One region of the Pseudomonas sp. GZD-222 genome, then DNA from elsewhere that is predicted to be linked to it. Evidence: predicted binding sites of a transcription regulator. Region 1 holds the regulator's gene; each other region holds the start of a gene.
The links. The regulator sigma-54, encoded in region 1, starts transcription at its own class of promoters, with help from an activator protein. The targets are predictions, from matches to a motif close to ANTGGCATNNANNTTGCTNT.

Region 1 (2,269 bases):
TCGCAAGCTGTCGGTTGCCGACAACATCATGGCGATCCTTGAAACCCGCAAGGACCTGGACCGCGATGGCCGGCGCAAGGAGCTGGAAAGCCTGCTGCAGGAATTCCACATCAGCCACATTCGCGACAACCTCGGCATGAGCCTTTCCGGTGGCGAACGTCGCCGCGTGGAGATTGCTCGCGCCCTGGCTACGGCACCGAAATTCATCCTGCTCGATGAACCCTTTGCTGGTGTCGACCCGATTTCGGTCGGCGACATCAAGCAGATCATCCATCACCTCAAGGCCAAGGGCATCGGTGTACTGATCACCGACCACAACGTCCGCGAGACCCTGGATATCTGCGAAACCGCTTACATCGTCAACGATGGTCAACTGATTGCCGAAGGCGACGCAGAGACCATCCTGGCCAACGACCTGGTCAAAGAGGTGTACTTGGGCCACGAGTTCCGCTTGTAAGTTCGAGGCGACAAAGCGCTTGCCATGGGCAACTGTACCGGTGAAATCCGGCTTAATTGTTACAGCACCCTAGGCAAACGCTCCAACTTAAGGCATATATCTTGCTTAAAGTTGGCGCCTCGGTGCCCTTGTAGTGGATGGCGCCTGTGCGCCGGCGAAAAAGGTGTTAAGCCCCTGCCATGAAACCATCGCTCGTCCTAAGAATGGGCCAGCAACTGACGATGACCCCTCAGTTGCAACAGGCTATCCGACTGCTCCAGCTTTCTACCTTGGACCTCCAACAGGAAATCCAGGAAGCGCTGGAATCGAACCCGATGCTCGAACGCCAGGAAGAAGGCGACGATTTCGACAACAGCGACCCGATGGCCGATAACGCCGAAAGCAAGCCTGTTGCCGAGGTCCAGGACACCAGCTTCCAGGAAACCGCGCCGACCGTGGACAGCCTGGAAGAAGGCGAATGGAACGAGCGCATTCCCAACGAGCTACCTGTCGACACGGCCTGGGAAGACATCTACCAGACCAGCGCCAGCAGCCTGCCCAGCAACGACGATGACGAGTGGGATTTCACCACCCGCACGTCGGCCGGCGAAAGCCTGCAAAGCCACCTGCTCTGGCAGCTGAACCTGGCGCCCATGTCCGACACCGATCGGCTAATTGCGGTCACCCTGATCGATTGCATCAACAATCAGGGCTACCTGGACGAAACCCTCGAAGAAGTCTGCGAGTCCTTCGACCCCGAGCTGGATATCGAGCTCGACGAAGTCGAAGCCGTCCTGCACCGCATCCAGCAATTCGAGCCTGCCGGCATCGGTGCTCGCAACCTCAGCGAATGCCTGCTGCTGCAACTGCGCCAACTACCAGCCACTACCCCGTGGATGGCCGAGGCCCAGCGCCTGGTCCGCGACTTCATCGACCTGCTCGGCAGCCGTGACTACAGCCAGCTGATGCGGCGCATGAAGCTCAAGGAAGACGAACTGCGCCAGATCATCGAGCTGGTCCAGAGCCTCAACCCGCGTCCCGGTTCGCAAATCGAGTCCAGCGAAGCCGAATATGTGGTCCCTGACGTCATCGTGCGCAAGGACAACGAACGCTGGCTGGTCGAACTCAACCAGGAAGCGGTACCACGACTGCGGGTCAATCCCCAGTACGCAGGTTTCGTCCGCCGCGCCGACACCAGTGCCGACAACACCTTCATGCGCAACCAATTGCAGGAAGCCCGCTGGTTCATCAAGAGCCTGCAAAGCCGCAACGAAACCCTGATGAAGGTGGCCACCCAGATCGTCGAACACCAGCGTGGTTTCCTCGACCACGGCGACGAAGCAATGAAACCGCTGGTGCTGCACGACATCGCCGAAGCCGTGGGCATGCACGAGTCGACGATTTCCCGGGTTACCACGCAGAAATACATGCACACCCCCCGCGGAATCTACGAGCTGAAGTACTTTTTCTCCAGTCACGTCAGCACCTCCGAAGGCGGGGAATGCTCGTCCACAGCGATTCGCGCGATCATCAAAAAACTGGTTGCAGCGGAAAATCAGAAAAAGCCATTGAGTGACAGCAAGATCGCTGGTTTACTGGAGGCACAAGGCATCCAGGTAGCCCGTCGCACCGTCGCCAAGTACCGCGAGTCCCTCGGCATTGCACCGTCGAGTGAGCGCAAGCGACTGATGTAGCCCCTGAGATCGCCACAGCAGTTCAGTGGCAGGCGCAACACCTGCCTCTTATGCACGGGCAACAAAGGAGAAGCTGTATGCAAGTCAATATCAGTGGACAGCATGTAGAAGTCACCCAGCCGCTGCGCGAGTACGTCGA
Region 2 (2,269 bases), on a different contig from region 1:
GGTTGTGAATCACGTACAGGCGCTTGTCACGCACCTCGATGCGCACCTCGACCTCGGGGTTGCGCAGGTCGATACCGGCGGCGCCGCACTGCTGGCGCAACTGGCTGCCAACATAACGGTCGACGTCCATCGAGGTGAAGTCGTGGTGGCCGCCACGCTTGCAGCGTACGGCGAAGTGCTTGCCGGCCAGCAGGTGGCCGAAGTGGGTTTTGCACTTGGCGACGATGTCGTCGAAGTCACCCAGCGGGTACTCGTCGACCTGCAGGAAATGGGCGATGCCCGGCATGCAGGTCAGGCGCTCGGTCATCTCGCGCAGGACTTTCTCGTCCTCGATGCGGGTGACCACCTCGAGGTTGTCCCAGACACCGTCAACCGCGAGCGCAGGATCGAGGTCCTTGAGCACGGTGCGGATGTTGCGGCCCAGTTGACGGATGAAGCGCTTGCGAACCGGGCGGCTCTTGATGGTGATCTCTGGGAAGACTTTTACGATTAGTTTCATGAAAAACTGTGCGCGAGCTGCCGACTAAAAAAGTGGGGCGCGGATTATAGCGGAAATTGCTCAAGGTTTAACCAATTATCGTACAGAAGGTTTTGCTCGCACCAAAATGAAGCATTGCGCTTCATTTTCGCCTCTTAAGTGTGCACAAATTGTCCGACATTCCGCCGTAATCCCCCTGAAACGCTTGGGATTGGGGCGAGGATTCCAAACCGGGGCACTGGCATGCAATTTGCTCCCTTGTGATGCAGGTTGCCTTGGCCGACTATTCGCGCCCGGCATCACCCAATTTCAAGGGCTGCACAGGCAAGCTCTACCCCACCCGGAGGACACTATGTCGAAGTCGGTTCAACTCATCAAAGATCATGACGTTAAATGGATTGATCTGCGCTTCACTGACACCAAGGGCGTACAGCACCACGTGACCATGCCGGCCCGTGATGCGCTGGACGAAGACTTCTTCGAAGTCGGCAAGATGTTCGACGGTTCCTCCATCGCTGGCTGGAAAGGTATCGAGGCCTCGGACATGATCCTGATGCCGGTCGACGAAACCGCCGTGCTGGACCCGTTCACCGAAGAGCCGACCCTGATCCTGACCTGCGACATCGTCGACCCTTCGAGCATGCAGGGCTACGACCGTGACCCGCGCGCGATCGCCAAGCGTGCCGAAGAGTACCTCAAGAGCACCGGCATCGGTGACACCGTGTTCGCCGGCCCAGAGCCTGAGTTCTTCATCTTCGACGAAGTGAAATTCAAGTCGGACATCTCTGGCTCGATGTTCAAGATTTTCTCCGAGCAAGGCTCGTGGATGTCCGACCAGGACGTTGAAGGCGGCAACAAAGGCCACCGTCCAGGCGTCAAAGGTGGCTACTTCCCGGTTCCGCCGTTCGACCACGACCACGAAATCCGTACTGCCATGTGCAACGCACTGGAAGAAATGGGTCAGACCGTCGAAGTCCACCACCACGAAGTGGCGACTGCCGGCCAGAACGAAATCGGCGTCAAGTTCAACACCCTGGTGAAGAAAGCTGACGAAGTAATGGCCCTCAAGTACGTCGTGCACAACGTTGCCGATGCCTACGGCCGCACCGCCACCTTCATGCCGAAGCCGCTGTACGGCGACAACGGTTCGGGCATGCACGTTCACATGTCCATCTGGAAAGAAGGCAAGAACACCTTCGCAGGCGAAGGTTATGCCGGTCTGTCCGACACCGCCCTGTACTTCATCGGCGGTATCATCAAGCACGGTAAGGCCCTGAACGGCTTCACCAACCCGTCGACCAACTCCTACAAGCGTCTGGTTCCAGGCTTCGAAGCTCCGGTAATGCTGGCCTACTCGGCTCGCAACCGTTCCGCTTCGATCCGTATCCCTTACGTTTCCAGCCCGAAAGCCCGCCGTATCGAAGCGCGCTTCCCGGACCCGTCGGCCAACCCGTACCTGGCCTTCGCCGCGCTGCTGATGGCCGGTCTGGACGGTATCCAGAACAAGATCCACCCAGGCGATGCCGCCGACAAGAACCTGTACGACCTGCCGCCTGAAGAGGCCAAGGACATCCCGCAGGTTTGCGGCAGCCTGAAAGAAGCCCTGGAAGAGCTGGACAAGGGCCGTGCGTTCCTGACCAAGGGCGGCGTGTTCTCCGACGACTTCATCGATGCCTTCATCGAGCTGAAGAGCGAAGAAGAAATCAAGGTCCGCACCTTCGTACACCCACTGGAATACGAGCTGTACTACAGCTGCTAATCCACTGACGGTGTTACGCCATCAAAGAGAGG
Region 3 (2,269 bases), on a different contig from region 1:
CGTGGTGTTGGTGGCAATCACCGCATCCATTCCGGACTCGATCAGCGCCGCAGCCACCTGGGCAGTCTCTTCATCGCTCATGTCCGGGGCAATCTTGATGGCCAGTGGAACTCGCTTGCCGCGCTCACCCGCCAACTGCTCACGGCGCACCGCCAGGGCATCGAGCAACTGCTTGAGCGAGTCACCGAACTGCAGGCTACGCAGGCCCGGGGTATTGGGGGAGCTGACGTTGACGGTGATATAGCTGGCGTGGTCGTAGACCTTGTCCAGGCAGATCAGGTAGTCGTCCACCGCGCGCTCGACCGGGGTGTCGAAATTCTTGCCGATGTTGATCCCCAGGACGCCGCGGTACTTCGCTGCCTGCACCCGGCTCAGCAGATTATCAACGCCGAGGTTGTTGAAGCCCATGCGGTTGATGATCGCCTCGGCTTGCGGCAGACGGAACAGCCGCGGCTTGGGATTGCCCGGCTGAGGACGCGGCGTGACCGTGCCGATTTCGACAAAGCCGAAACCCAGCTGAGCGAAGCCATCGATCGCGGCGCCGTTTTTGTCCAGACCTGCCGCCAGGCCTACCGGGTTGGAGAACTGCAGCCCCATGACCGTCACCGGCAAGGAGGCCGGGGCCTTGGTCAGCAGACCGTTCAGGCCCAGGCGGCCACCGGCGCCGATCAGGTCCAGGGACAGGTCATGGGAGGTCTCCGGGGAGAGCTTGAACAGCAGCTGGCGGGCCAGGGTATACATGGGCGGGCTTAGCTCGACGTGAGTGAGGAGGCGATTATATAGAGGGCATCGTCCGGGGGACAGCGCCGCCTTGGCATATGCGTTGCTTTGTTGACCTCACCTACCGGCCACGCAGGTGGCACGGCCTGACCTTCGATACAGGCGCGAACTGTGAATAACGACGTCCCCTCTTCTCCCCTAGCCTGGATCAACGGCAGCGACGCGCCGGAAAAGCACAGCCTGGATATCGGCTTCATGGCCCTGAGCGACTGCGCCTCGGTAGTGGTTGCCGCTACCCAGGGCTTTGCCCAACCCTACGGCCTGAGCCTGAACCTCAAACGTCAGAGCTCCTGGGCCGGACTACGCGACAAGCTGGTCAGCGGCGAGCTGGACGCCGCCCATAGCCTGTATGGGCTGATCTATGCCGTGCACCTGGGGATTGGCGGCACCAGCGCTACCGCCATGGCGGTACTGATGGGGCTCAACCAGAACGCCCAAGGCATCAATCTGTCACCAGCGCTACAGCGTCAAGGCGTGACCCGTCCCGAGGCGCTGCAACGTTTCGTGCACCAAAGCAGAACAAAACTCACCTTCGCCCAGACCTTTCCCACAGGTACTCACGCCATGTGGCTGTATTACTGGCTCGCAAGCCAAGGCATCCATCCCCTGGATGACGTCAACAGCATCGTCGTACCACCCGCACAAATGCTGGCTCACCTACAGGCCGGGCGCATCGACGGCTTCTGTGTCGGCGAACCCTGGTCGGCTGATGCCGTCGAGCAGGGCCAGGGTTTTACCCTGGCCACCAGCCAGTCGATCTGGCCCGATCACCCCGAGAAGGTCCTGGGCTGCACGCGCGCCTTTGTCGAGCAGTACCCCAATACGGCCAGGGCGCTGGTCAAAGCTATTCTGGCAGCCAGCCGGTTTATCGAGCAGAGCCCGGAAAACCGTCGCAGTACCGCGCAGTTGCTCAGCGGCAAGGCCTACCTGGATGCCCCCTTGAACAGCATCGAGCCACGCCTGCTCGGCGATTACCACGACGGCCTTGGCAATCACTGGCACGACCCACATGCGCTGCGTCTGCACGACGATGGCCGGGCCAATCTGCCCTATCTGTCCGACGGCATGTGGTTCATGACGCAATTTCGCCGCTGGGGCCTGCTGCGTGAAGATCCCGACTACCTCGCCGTAGCGCGCCAGGTTCAACAACTGGCGCTGTACCGCGACGCCGCCAGCGCCATCGGCGTACCGTGCAGTGAACAGAACATGCGCCGCAGCCAGCTGAATGATGGCACTTACTGGGATGGTAGCGACCCGGCCGGCTATGCCCGCAGCTTTGCGCTGCACGCGCGGGCCGAAACGCCTGCCGCCCGCGCCCGCCGCTGACAAGGGGACGCCAGCATGCTGCGAATCCTGCTGATTGACGATACCGAGAAAAAGGTCGGGCGCCTCAAGGCCGCACTGGTTGAAGCCGGCTTCGAGGTCATCGAAGAGTCCGGGCTGACCATCGACCTGCCGGCACGCGTCGAAACGGTGCACCCGGATGTCG

Region 2: a site for sigma-54 is predicted at 716-735, ahead of glnA (type I glutamate--ammonia ligase). Genes of this name have one in related genera too.
Region 3: a site for sigma-54 is predicted at 811-830, ahead of ACO6VD_RS01845 (CmpA/NrtA family ABC transporter substrate-binding protein). Genes of this name have one in related genera too.

Annotation. Positions count from the first base shown of each region.
Region 1 covers NZ_JBMOWO010000021.1:22,504-24,772, reverse strand. The annotation lists gene lptB (LPS export ABC transporter ATP-binding protein) at 1-457, shown strand, start outside; gene ACO6VD_RS04325 (RNA polymerase factor sigma-54) at 637-2,130, shown strand; gene hpf (ribosome hibernation-promoting factor, HPF/YfiA family) at 2,208-2,269, shown strand, end outside.
Region 2 covers NZ_JBMOWO010000042.1:3,061-5,329, forward strand. The annotation lists gene thiI (tRNA uracil 4-sulfurtransferase ThiI) at 1-499, opposite strand, end outside; gene glnA (type I glutamate--ammonia ligase) at 831-2,237, shown strand.
Region 3 covers NZ_JBMOWO010000011.1:58,957-61,225, reverse strand. The annotation lists gene ACO6VD_RS01850 (quinone-dependent dihydroorotate dehydrogenase) at 1-741, opposite strand, end outside; gene ACO6VD_RS01845 (CmpA/NrtA family ABC transporter substrate-binding protein) at 892-2,106, shown strand; gene ACO6VD_RS01840 (ANTAR domain-containing response regulator) at 2,122-2,269, shown strand, end outside.